DNA from 3 places in the Paraburkholderia sp. EB58 genome. Region 1 is predicted to be linked to each of the others. Evidence: riboswitches for the same ligand, from Rfam matches in the RefSeq annotation. Region 1 holds a riboswitch; each other region holds the start of a gene.
What was found. A riboswitch is a leader RNA that binds a small molecule or an ion and turns the genes downstream of it on or off. The one in region 1 is predicted to bind fluoride.
Positions count from the first base shown of each region.

Region 2: it holds a riboswitch for fluoride, as region 1 does, so the genes downstream of both, P3T40_RS05645 (respiratory chain complex I subunit 1 family protein) here and crcB (fluoride efflux transporter CrcB) in region 1, are expected to answer to the same signal.
Region 3: it holds a riboswitch for fluoride, as region 1 does, so the genes downstream of both, P3T40_RS05660 (MutS-related protein) here and crcB (fluoride efflux transporter CrcB) in region 1, are expected to answer to the same signal.

Region 1 is NZ_JBNDMQ010000022.1:11,904-16,088, forward strand. It holds gene P3T40_RS27675 (TonB-dependent receptor) at 1-1,366, opposite strand, end outside; gene crcB (fluoride efflux transporter CrcB) at 2,022-2,402, opposite strand; fluoride riboswitch at 2,476-2,539, opposite strand; gene P3T40_RS27685 (sensor histidine kinase) at 2,766-4,185, shown strand, end outside.
Region 2 is NZ_JBNDMQ010000003.1:111,477-115,661, forward strand. It holds gene P3T40_RS05635 (hydrogenase 4 subunit F) at 1-689, opposite strand, end outside; gene P3T40_RS05640 (hydrogenase) at 692-1,372, opposite strand; gene P3T40_RS05645 (respiratory chain complex I subunit 1 family protein) at 1,379-2,326, opposite strand; fluoride riboswitch at 2,561-2,632, opposite strand; gene P3T40_RS05650 (DUF190 domain-containing protein) at 2,683-3,051, opposite strand; gene P3T40_RS05655 (MutS-related protein) at 3,164-4,185, opposite strand, start outside.
Region 3 is NZ_JBNDMQ010000003.1:115,682-119,866, reverse strand. It holds gene P3T40_RS05670 (glycosyltransferase family 87 protein) at 1-764, shown strand, start outside; gene P3T40_RS05665 (glycosyltransferase) at 807-1,868, shown strand; fluoride riboswitch at 1,912-1,974, shown strand; gene P3T40_RS05660 (MutS-related protein) at 2,139-3,674, shown strand; gene P3T40_RS05655 (MutS-related protein) at 3,671-4,185, shown strand, end outside.

The sequences.
Region 1 (4,185 bases):
ACGCGCGCCAGTAGTTGGCGTCGGTCCTTTCGGCCACGGTGTTGGGGAATGCATAGGTTAGCGGTGTCGCGGCGCCCGTCGTGTTGAACTGGTTGCTCACCGGGACGACGTTATTGAACGGAGTGAATATCCCTCCCGGGCCTAATACCAGCGTCGGCGTTTGCGGGCTGCCCACGATGTTGCCATCGAGGCCAAGGTTGTACGTGGTCTCGTTGTGGCTTTCCCACAGGTCGGCGAAAGCGGTGGTCGTATCGTCGATCTTGAAGTCCGCATGGACCTTCGCGCTCAGGCGTTGTGTTTGCGGCTCGATCGAAGTGCTATTTGCGGTGTTGAACGCGCACACCGTGCCGGGGCCTCCCGAGAAGGCGCCGAGAAAATTGCTTGCCGCGGGGTGCACCGAGCCGCCGAACGGACAATTGCTCAATGCCTGCGGACCATTAGGCGTATTCCAGAACGACGGTGCGAGCAGCGACAGACCGCCCGGCATGCCGGTGAAATCCTGCGCTGAGGTTGAATCGCGATCGGCGAGCGTGGAGCCGGCGTCCTGATAGACGCTGGCCGCCGCCGTGATGTTGAAGCGGTCGGAGTTCAGATCGCCGAAACCGCCGAGCACGCTGAACTTGGTTGTGCCGTTACCCGCACCGTTGCTGACCGAACTGCCGTAACTGCCGTCGAGCTGCAGGCCCTGATAATCGTGCTTCGTGATGATATTGACCACGCCCGCAACAGCGTCGGAGCCGTATTGCGACACAGCACCGGTCTTCACAATCTCGACCCGGTCGATGACGTTGAGCGGCAGCGTGTTCAGGTCGAAGAAGTTGTCCACGCTATTCGAGAAGAACGCGAACGGCGCGACGCGCTGTCCGTCGATCAGCACCAGCGTATATTTCTCGCTCAGACCTCGCAGCGCGAGACCCGCAGCGCCCGGCGCAAAGTTGCCGGTTTGTCCTTCGCTCCAGCTATTCGCCGAATTGGCGGTGGTAGAGCGCAGGTAGTCGGCGACGCTGTTCGCGCCGCTGTCCTGGATGTCCTTCTGGCTGACGGTCTGCACCTGGTTGTAGCCGACCTTGTCCGAGCTGCGGATTAGCGAGCCAGTCACCTGGAACGTCTGCAGTTGCTTGACCGTGGTCGCTGTGGCGGTTTTGCCAGTTGTGGCCGCTTTGCCCGTTGTGCCTGCTGTGCCACTTTGGGCCGCGCCTGTAGCCGGGGCGGGAGACTCCGCGCCACCCGTGGCTTCGGCAGGGGGCGTCGTCCCCGTTGTAGCCGGCTGGCTTTGTGCGAGCGCCGGTACGGCGAGCGCGGCTGACAATGCAAGTTCGGCCCAGATTATTCTCTTGATCGCAACCGCCAAAACTCTTTGCTTCATCTTTCCCCCATACTTATTAGTAAGGCCACACCTGTTGTGCGTAGAGCAGTCTTATGAACCGCTCCAGCTCGATTTACGACAACCCGCGTTAAGACCAGGCAATCCACCTTTCCCGATTGCGTTGCGCGGCGGTTCTTATCCCGTTGGGCACTATCTGTATTGCGCCTCGTTCCATTCACGACGTCGAACTCATCCGTGCTCCTCATGACCTCATAATTCTTAGGTATCCTTAACAAAATAATTACGTTTACTTTTCGATTTGCATGTCGTTGCTTATTGCGCCACGTCGTCGCCTTTACTTGCTGACAAGATCTTGCAAGACGCTTGCCATCCGAGTCTTAAGAAACGATGACCGCACAATGCCGTATTCAAAAAAATTTGACAGGATTAAATTTTTTTAGACGAATGGAATAACCCGACACCATGATTCGTTACTCAATCATGTCGAATTGCGGGTGCAACAAGTCGTTAGCACAACGGGTAAAGCGCGAAGGAAATTATTACTATTTCCGCGGCTTGGAGCGGGACGGGAAGGTTGCGCGACTTGCGGTGAAGTTGGAGCCGGTCGACTCTCAAAAGGGTGCGGGCGCGGTTAAGTGCCCAGCCGCCAGGAAGCCCAGATCCTAACGAAACGTAAGAAATAGCTTCCTATGGATTAGCGCGACACGAGCGATACGGTTGCAATTCCAAGCACCGTCATGATCAGCGAAGTCGATACGTGGATGGCAATTTCACCTGCGGCCCAGCCGAGACGGCCTTCCTGCAAGCGCTGCACGACTTCGGCAGAGAAGGTGGAAAACGTGGACAGGCCACCCATCAGACCGGTAATGACGAACAGTCGCCATTCAGGCGCGAGCTCCGGCAAGCGGGCAAAAAACGCCACGGCGACCCCGATCACGTAACCAGCGATTATGTTGGCGGCAAGGGTGCCAAGCGGCAGGGCGGGGAACACCCCGTTCAGACGGATACCGAGAAACCAGCGGAACAGTGAACCCAATGCACCGCCAATACCCACTGCAAGAATAGATAAATACATGGAAGGACGCCTGGCCAGGTCGCAAGGTCGACAAACCGGGGTGAGCGCAGATACGTTGTGTCCGCAATCATCCGGGCATGCAGGCATCATCAGCCCTACACGGGCGGTTAAAGGAGAATGCCATCTCCAACGGGCGATTTTATCATCGACGCAGCATGCGGGGACAGGTGGGGTGGCGCCGAGGGTGCGGGGCCGGCCAATGCGGCACGCATGGGGCGTGTCGACGCACCGGGCGCGGAGTGAGCGATACCATGCCGCCGGGCAGCTCGCCACGCTGACAGCCTTTGTCATCGAGGGCAAACGCCGACATAATGTACTGTCCCCTGCGCGGCCTGCCGGGCTCCTGAACTCCTTCGCGTACGCATGAGACTGACAACCAAAGGGCTGTTGCTGATCGCGATTCCTGCCGTGTTTGAGCTCGCTCTCCTTTCGGGGCTGGTCAAGGCACAGGTGGATGCCGCGCAGGCTGAGCGCTGGGCGACCCACAGCGAGGATGTGCTGCGCCAGACCACGGCGATTCTGGAGCCGGTGCTGCTCGACTCGGTGCGTCTGCGCGGCGCAGTGCTCAGCAACGACGCCGACGTCACGACGCCCGTGGCGCTGTGGATGGACATCGACCGGCGCATCGACCAGTTGGCCGATCTGGTGGCCGACAACCCTGTGCAGGTGGAACGCGCGGTGCAGATCCGCCAATCCGTGCAGGCGTACCGGCAATGGTCGGACCGCGTGCAGGACCTGTTGCATTCCGGGCGCCGGCGCGACGTCATCGAACGGTTCAGCGAGCTGGCGAGTACCGACGTGCTCGACCGTTTCCGTGCCCAGATCGCGGCATTCCAGAACGAGGAGCGACTCCTCGACACGCAACGTTCCACCGAGGCCGAGGCTGCGCGCGAGCGGCAGCAGATTCTGGTGGTGGCCGCCGTGCTGGGTTCGCTACTGTTTGTCGCGCTGGCCGTGTGGCTTTTTACGCGCGGCGTGCGTGGGCGGCTGGCGCTGCTCTCCGACAACGCCGTACGGCTCGCCAGCAATGAACCGCTCGCGCCGATCGACCGCGGCTCCGATGAAATCGCCCGGCTCGATCAGACGCTGCACGAGACGAGCCGCCGCCTGCTCGAGGCGGAGCGCATCCAGGCTCGTTTCCAGTCCGATCTCGCGCGCCGCGCGAATGAATTGGCGGCCATCAACGAGACGCTGCGTCAGCAGACCCAGGAAAACGAGATGTTCATCTACAGCGTGTCGCACGATCTGCGCGCGCCGCTCGTCAACCTGCAGGGATTCTCGAAGGAACTGATTCATGCTTGCGACGACCTGCGCGCAGCGGTCCGGCAGTCGTCGCTCACGGCGGCACGGCGGCAACATATCGAGCAACTGGTCGACGAGGATATCGGCGAGGCGTTGCATTATCTGCAAACCGCGGTGCTGCGCGCGTCGCACATCATCGACGCGCTGTTGCGGCTCTCGCGCGTCGGCCGCGTCGAGTACCGCCGCCAGCAGGTGCATGTGCGCGACATCGTCCAGCGTGTGATCGATGCGATGCAGGTGTCGATCCGGGCGCGCCGGGCACGCGTGGTCGTCCACGATCTGCCGTCGGTGTGGGGCGATCCGACTGCGCTCGAGCAGGTGTTCGCGAATCTGGTGGGCAATGCGATCAACTATCTCGATGCGTCGCGCGACGGGCGTGTCGAAATCGGTACGACGCCGGCGCCGCCCGGCGTTCAATCGTTACGCATCTTCTATGTGAAAGACAACGGGCTCGGCGTTCCGGCTATCGCCATTCCGCGTC
Region 2 (4,185 bases), on a different contig from region 1:
GGCAGCCAGGTGTGCATCGGCGCCAGCCCGGCCTTCGTGCCGTAGCCCACCAGCACAAGCAGGAACGCCATTTGGGTCAACGCGGGATTCATGCTGGGAGCCGCCCGGCGCAGCACGTCCCACGTCATGTCGTAAGTGGGACCAATGACCAGACTGCCGGCCCAATAGAAAAGCACCGTTCCAAGCAGTGCGAGACTGATCCCTGCGGACACCACGATGATGTACTTCCACGCCGCTTCGATCGCCGCCTGACCGCGCTCGAAACCCACGAGGAAAGTGCTGACGAGCGTGGTCAATTCAATCGCAATCCAGTAGACGCCGATATTGTTCATGATCGGCCCGCAGACCATCGTCGCCGCAAAAAGCGCAAAGAGCGCATAGAAGTTCGGCAGCCGCGGCCGCTCCTCGGCGAGCAGGCGCATGTAGCCCACCGCGTAGATAGAGGCGAGGCAATATACCAGCGCGGTACAGAGCAGCGTCCAGGCGGCCAGCGCATCCACCATCACGTAGCCGTGCATAAATCGATGTGGATTCCTGACGATACACGCCAGTGAAATTGCCGCAACCACGCAGACGACCGAAGCGGCCAGATTCGCGTACTCAGCGATGCGCGCGTGCCGGCTGACAGCGCAAATCGCGGCGACCACAAGCGGCGCAGCAACGATCGTGACGCTCCACGTTTCGATCATGGCTACCCCACCAGCCGTCTGAGTTCACGGCTGCTCGTACTGCCGACGTGCGCCACCAGGTAACGGACCAATACCCCAAAGCTCACAACGATGACGAGGAGATCGAACAGCAACACCAGTTCGATCAGCATGGGCATGCCAGGTACGAGTATCTGGGAACCGAGAAAAATGCCGTTCTCCAGAATCAGCAGGCCAAGCACCTGGCTGATCGCCTCATGACGGACCGCCAGCATCAGAAAGCCGATGAGTTTCATCGAAAGCATTACCGTGAGTGCCAGCACGACAACGGTACCGCCGAGACCCAGCGCGTTGCCCAGATGGTTCGACACGACAAAGGCGAACAGCACCAGCAGCGCACCCAGAACCAGGCTTGAACTCGGCTGAAGGATCACGTGCAATTCCCGCTCGACCGCGAGCCTGATGATGATTCGCCAGATGAGATACGGCAGCACCAGGCCGCGAAAGAATGCGGTCAGCAGTGCAATCAGATACAGCTCGTGATAATTGCCGTAGTAGCCCACCGCGCCTGAGAGCGCTGCAATCAGCCACGACTCGGCCATGAACGCGAGCAGATAGTCCTTCAGCCAGCGCGAGCCCAGCATCACGAACGCCAGCAGGAGACTGCCGATCGACAGCAGGCTGAACAGGGACGCGGCGAGCGGACTCAGGTGGGCGAGCAGCATCTCGTGTCACCGAAGCTGGTTGGCGGCGATCGCAAGCACCGCCAGCATGAACGAAGCGGCAAGCGGCTCCTGATACCGGAAGAAGCGCAACCTCGATTGCGCCGTTTCGACGAGCACAACCACGAGCGCGACCAGCAGCATGCGCAGGAAAAGCCCCACCGCGGCACCGAGTGCACCGAGCGCAGTCCCCTTCTGTGACAGCCCCCATGGCAACGTCAGCACGTTGCAAAAGATGGTGTAGAGAATGAACTGCTTCATCATCGACGCCCATTTGAGCAACGCAAGCAGCGGTCCGGAATACTCGAGAATCCGTGCCTCCTCGATCATGTACACCTCGATATGCGTACTCGAGTGAATCGGCAGGCGGTCCGTTTCGACGAGGAGCAGGACGAAAAAGGCGAAAACGAGCAACAGGTGCGCCGGACTCCAGTAGACGGAAGGCTGCGCCACCAGCAGGTGGTTCACGACGAACGGCAACATGGCCTTTGCGAGCAGCGTGATGCCGACCAGCACGAGGATCAGCGTCGGCTCCGCGAGAATGCCGAGCATCACCGAGCGGCTCGATCCGATGCCGCCATAGGCACTACCCGAGTCCAGCCCCGCCAACACCACCGCAAACGACCCCAGCGTGAGGATCAGGCCGCCGCCAAGGATGTCGCCCATATCGGAAAGCGGCAGGGGGAAGTCGGTGAGCACCGGGATAAGGATCGGTACCGTGAGCATGCAGGTGAAGGCGACGACCGGTGCAGTCCAGTAAATCCAGGAGGCGGTGTTCGGTACGACGAGCTGCTTGTGGAAAAGCTTCCACAAGTCGCGATACGGTTGGAAGATGCCCGGACCGCGTGCGCGCTGCACGCGCTCCTCCCACTGGAGAATGACGCCCTGCAGAAGCGGTGACAGCGCAATGACGGTCACCACCTGGGCGATCTGGAGTGCAACGTCGCGCGCGCTCATCCCGCCTCCGTGAAAACGGAAGGCGGCCGAACCAGGGTATGCGGCGTCTCAGAGCACGCGCGAGCCGCCAAGGGAAAACCCGGCAAAGCGTGCGAACGGGAGCGGCAACGATAGCTGCACGGCGACTCGCTTGCGCATCTCATGTTTTTGCATTCTTGTAGGCAACGATATGCCCCGAGAAGCTCGAAATGGCGAGCCGGCTGAAAAATGCCTACCGGCCCCGAAGCGCCCGGGGACCCTGTAGGCATCATTAGCCGCGAAGACCACTAGCGGCGGTTAGGGAGGAATGCCATCTCCACAAAAGTCAGTTTCGAGTATAGGAGACGCTCCGGCGCATGCAAAGTCAGTATTGCCACTTATCCTGTCGAGCGACCGAAGAGGGAAAAGTGCTTTGATGGCTTGTGCGGGATGTCCTCGCCAATCAGACCGAACTCAATGGGAAAGCGCATATAAAAGACGTGTACCTGTTCGGTGCGCACGAGATCCAGTAACCGCTCGGCCTCTTCTTCAGTGACGGCAAGGATGATCTGTACCGGCTGATCGGTGAGCTTGAGCACATGCGCAGCATGATGCGCACCGGCGTGGCCGATGCCCTCAGCGCAATTGATGACGGTTGCGCCACGAATGCCCAGTTTGGGGACCTCATGCAGCAGCCACTCGCATACCGTCTGATGGCCGTGCTTACGGTTCTTCTCGGTATAAAAAGTGAGTTGATAGCCGTTCATGGTGCACCTCCGCCGCGCAATGGTCGCCGCTTGATTCATTCTAGTTCATGGGTGTCGCGATGTTTCTTTGTGCGGTGCAATATAGCGCCATCGCAGTTTCCCGCCTCGCGCGCTACCCGGCTTTCGCCAGGCAATCGGGCACTGGGGCAGACGCAACGTCCGTTTGACCGCCTCGCTGCGACAAAAATATCTGCCTGTACAAGTCTTCCCCATAACTGGTTTGAAGAGGCTCGGCCTCGGTCAGCTTAAAGGTGCGCTCGCCGTCAGGCTCTCGCTGCGCTCTCAGGAACATCATGTCTTGCGTTCTTCGCTCGTATAGTGCGTGAGCCAGCGTGTACAGATGCGTCACGAACACGATCTTTACGTGCTTTTCCAGCAATGCCGCGATGATCTGTCGCGCGATCTCGGACCCCTCGCGCTCGTTGGTGGCGGCGAACGACTCATTACTCAATAGCAGCGAGTGTTCCTGGATGCGCTCAACGATCTCACTCATGCGCCGGAGTTCCTCGTCGAGCTTGCCGCTTTGCATCGACGCATCTTCTTCGCGTTTATAGTGCGTATAGATTCCGTCGCACACGTTCGCGGAGAACGACTCAGCCGCAACGAACATCCCGCATTGCATCATGACCTGCGCCAACCCGACAGCGCACAGGAACGTCGACTTGCCGCCCTGATTGGCACCAGTGATGATGAGCAGCTCCATGCCGTCCCCGCGTACGTCATTGCCGACTGGCGCGTGCTCCATACGCAGCGCCAGACTCGCGTCATACAAACCGTCACAAGCCAGTTGCCTGTCGTTGCGTGGCAGTGGAACGGGAACGCACACGCGGAGGCAGCGCCGCTTCAAGTCAGCATGCAAGTTGATGCAACCGATGTAAAAGGCGAGTTCGGTACGCAGCATCGTGAAGAAGCTGAGTATGTGGTCGACCGATTGCGCAAGCGCGTTGGCAACGAGATTGATGCCGCGCGCCTCCAGATCCGCCAGCGCCCGGGCGCCGTTCTCATCGCGATCAGCAATACGAAACGTCAGCGAAGGCGGCCGTTTCACGAGCAGACGCTTCAGAAAGTTAGGATCCTTATCGCGGGGTTTGCGCAAAATGTACTGGGTTCCCTTGTTACCGCTGCCCAGGCCCG
Region 3 (4,185 bases), on a different contig from region 1:
CCGCCTCCATCGCGGGAATTGGTCTGGTGTTGTTGCGGCGTCAACCCGTGCTCGCCGGCATCTGTTTGGGATTGCTATGCATCAAGCCACATCTGGCCGTGCTGTTTCCGCTTGCGTTGTTGTGTTCGCGGTCCTGGCGCGTGCTTGCTGCGATGGCGGCGACGGCAGCGGTCCTGCTTGTGGTGTCCGTACTGGCGTTCGGCACGGGGACGCTGGCGGCCTTTCTGCACAACGCGGGCATGATTGCCGGTTTCGTCGAGTCAGGCCGTGCGGCGCTTGCACGGATCCCGACCGTGTTCGCGCTGGCAACGCTAGCGCACGTTCCTGCCGCATGGGCCTATACAGCACAGGGCGCAGCCGCATTGATTGGCGCAGCGGCAGTGTGCAACGCATGGGGCCGCGAGTGTTCCTATGAGCTGCGCGCCGCAGTGTTGATCTGCGCGAGTCTGCTCGTCAGCCCCTATCTGTTCGACTACGACCTCACCTGGTTAGGCATGCTGATCGCATGGTGCGTGCGGCACGGACTCGCCCGCGGCTGGAAGCGCTATGAGCGCGAGTGGCTGGTGGGGCTGTGGTTTGTGCCCATTGCGGGCGTCTTCGTGGTGATGCAACTGAAATTTCAATTCATGCCGCTCGTGGTTGCGGCGACGCTCTGGATGTTGATGCGGCGGATCGCGCAGGAGCGGCGGGAACCCGCGGTGCTGGAAGGCGGTGACGTGCAATCCGAGCCGTCGCTCGTACCGTTTCAAGGATTGCAGCGTTAAGTGCCAGTAAAAACAATTGATTTAACGGGGAAGGGGGGCATCATGTCCACACATAACACTAGAAATCTGATTTCGCTGGTTGTGCCGTTCTACAACGAAGGCGAAGCCGTCGATCATTTCTTTGCACAGATCGTGCCGGTGCTGGAAGCGATCGAAGGGATTCGCTTCGAGATCGTCTGCGTGAACGACGGCAGCAGCGATACAACGCTCGACAAGCTGATCGCAGCCAGCGCGAAAGACGCGCGGGTGCGGGTGGTGGACCTCACGCGCAACTTCGGCAAGGAGGCGGCGCTGACGGCGGGCCTCGACGAGGCGCTCGGCGACGCGGTGATCCCGATCGACGCTGATCTGCAGGATCCGCCCAGCCTGATTCCTGTGATGATCGAACACTGGCGCGCAGGCGCCGAAGTGGTCGCGGCAAAACGGACTAACCGCGCATGCGATTCGTTTGCCAAGCGCACTGCGGCCGCGCTGTACTACCGCGTCCACAATGCGCTGTCCGATCTGAAGGTACCGGAGAACGTCGGTGACTTCCGGCTGATGGACCGCCAGGTGGTCAACGCGCTGAAGCGCCTGCCGGAGCGGCGCCGCTTCATGAAGGGGCTGTTCGCGTGGGTGGGCTATCGCACCGTGATCGTCGAGTATCAACGTGAAGCACGCAGCGCCGGTCATTCGAAATTCTCGGGATGGCGGCTGTGGAATTTCGCGCTCGAAGGCATCACAAGCTTCAGCACGGTGCCGCTGCGGTGCTGGACGTATATTGGCCTCGCGATCGCCGCGTTGTCTTTCGTCTATGGTGGCTTCATGATCGGGCGCACGCTGCTGCTCGGCAATCCGGTACCGGGCTATGCGTCGCTGCTGTGCGTGTTGCTCTTCATGGGCGGCATCGAGCTGATCGGGATCGGTGTGATCGGCGAATACATTGGGCGCATCTACTACGAGTCAAAAGAGCGGCCGGTATATCTCGTGCGGCGCCGCTATCAGGCCCGCAGCAAGGTGAGCGCGCTGCCGGTGCGTGAAAACGTGGCGGGTGCAGCTGCGTCACTGCGCTTCGAGCATGCGCGCAAGCGGATTGCGCCGCGTATGCGTGTGGCTGGGCGATAGGGGGCAGCGGCTTGCTTCCTGGTGTTGCGCGGCATACACTGAAATCTGATGTGGAGATGGCATTCCTCCAAAACCGCCCCTAGGGGCTAATGATGCCTACAGGCCTGGACTCGGGCACTGTGGGCATACTTCGACTCGCTTCGCTTCCCGCAAGCGTGCGCCATTGCCAAGCAGGCACCCCTCCCAGTCCGATTCGCCGTACCGACCACGTTTGCCCGCTTCGTAGATTGCGGTCGAATGCGTGGCCGTGCACGCAGGGAGAGGGTAGGCATGGCCTTTCACAGCATCCTTTTCGAAACGCCGCAGGACGGTCCAAAACGCGATGACGCGCTGGAACCGGATTTCTTTGGCGATCTCAACCTCGATCAGATTGTCTCGGCCGTCACACTCGGCCGAAATAACTACAACCTGAAGCCGTTCTTTTATGCCGAGTTATCGCGCGAGGAAGCGATCGCATACCGCCATGAGGTCATGCAAGACCTCGACAACGCGGACGTACTCGACAGTATCGAAGCCTTCGCTCAAGGTATGCGCAAAGTGCGTGAATACCTTGCTCAAGCGGAGAAGCTCTACTATCGGCTCCAGAAAACCTGGTGGTTCATGGAAGCCGTGGCGGTCTACGGCGAAACGCTTCTGAACTTCGATCGCGCGTTGCCGGCGGCCTCGCCGCGGTCGAAAGGGCTGCGTGGATTCCAGCTCTATCTGGCCGGGTACGTCGCGTCGGAGCGCTTCCGGTTGCTGATACATGAGGCTGCCGAAATCAGGAGACGCCTCTCGGCGATCCGATATTGCGTGCGCATCAAGGGCAGCGCGGTGACGGTGCAAGACTACGACGGGGAAGCCGACTACAGCGCCGAAGTGCTGGGCATCTTCGAGCGATTCAAGCAGAGTGCTGTCAAGGACCACCGCGTTGAGCTGCGCGACTGGCTGGAAATGAACCACGTCGAGGCACATGTACTCGATTTCGTTGCGCAACTGCATCCGCAGGTGTTCACGGAGGCCGTAACGTTTTGCTCGAATCACGCCAACTATCTCGATGCCACGATCCAGACATTCGACCGTGAAGTCCAGTTCTATCTTGCCTACCGCGACTACATAGGCGTCTGCAAAGCGGCGGGCCTGAACTTTTGCTACCCGCGTGTCTCGTCCGGCAGTAAAGCAGTGCATGGCAATGAGACGTTCGATCTGGCGCTCGCGCACAAGCTCGTGACCGAACACCGGCAGGTCGTATGCAACGACTTTCGTCTCGATGGCGAAGAGCGTCTCATCGTCGTATCGGGTCCCAACAACGGTGGCAAGACGACCTTTGCGCGTCTGTTCGGCCAACTGCACTATCTGGCAAAGGTTGGCTGTCCTATCCCCGGTCGAAGCGCTGCACTCTTTCTCTACGACCGGCTTTTCACGCATTTCGAGCACGAAGAAAATACGAAAGACTTGCGCGGCGAGCTGCAAGACGACCTGATGCGGGTCCATCAGATCGTGGCGAACGCAAGCTCGCGCAGCGTCGTCATCATGAACGAGATATTCAGTTCAACGACGCTGACGGATGCACTTTTCCTGAGCAAGAAGATCATCGGTGAGATATTGGAACGCGGCGCATTGTGCGTTTGCGTGACTTTCATCGATGAGCTTGCGAATCTGGGTGCGCAGGCGGTGAGCATGGCGAGCGAAATCAAGCCTGGAGATCCGGCTTCCCGCACGTATCGGGTAAGGAGGAGGGCGGCCGACGGTCGCGCTTATGCGGCGTCGATTGCCGAGCACTACGGCCTGAGCTATGACCGTCTGAAGGAGCGGCTTGGGCTATGAAGGCACATCTCCTGTACAAAGACCGCGATTTGAACTTGCACCGCGAGCCTGGCTGGAACGAGGAAGCGCTGGTGCGGGACCTTGGGCTGAACACGCTATATCAGTCAATGGCCAGCGGGGACGCGTTTATTCTCGAGATCGTCAGGCGTGTCGTTGTGGTGAGCTCAGTCGAGCCGGACGAAATCGCCTGGCGCCAGGCGATCCTCAACGACTGCATCATCAACGAAGCCGTGGTGCGGCAGCTCCACGCCATCGCGCTCGAAGCGATCGAAATCGAAAAGAAGAGCTACTACAGCTTCTTTACCGCGTCGCCCAGTTCGGTGTTGCATGGTTCCCGGGAGTTGATCCAGCAATTCGTTGGCGTGCTGAAGAAACTGAGGAGTCTGGCTGACCTGCAAACAGCGAGCTTTCAGTCGGAAGGATTTGTGCGGTTTTTCTCGATGATCCAGGGCGAGTTGACGGACGACTATTTCTCGACGATCCAGCGCTGTCTCAAGGAGCTTAAGTTCAA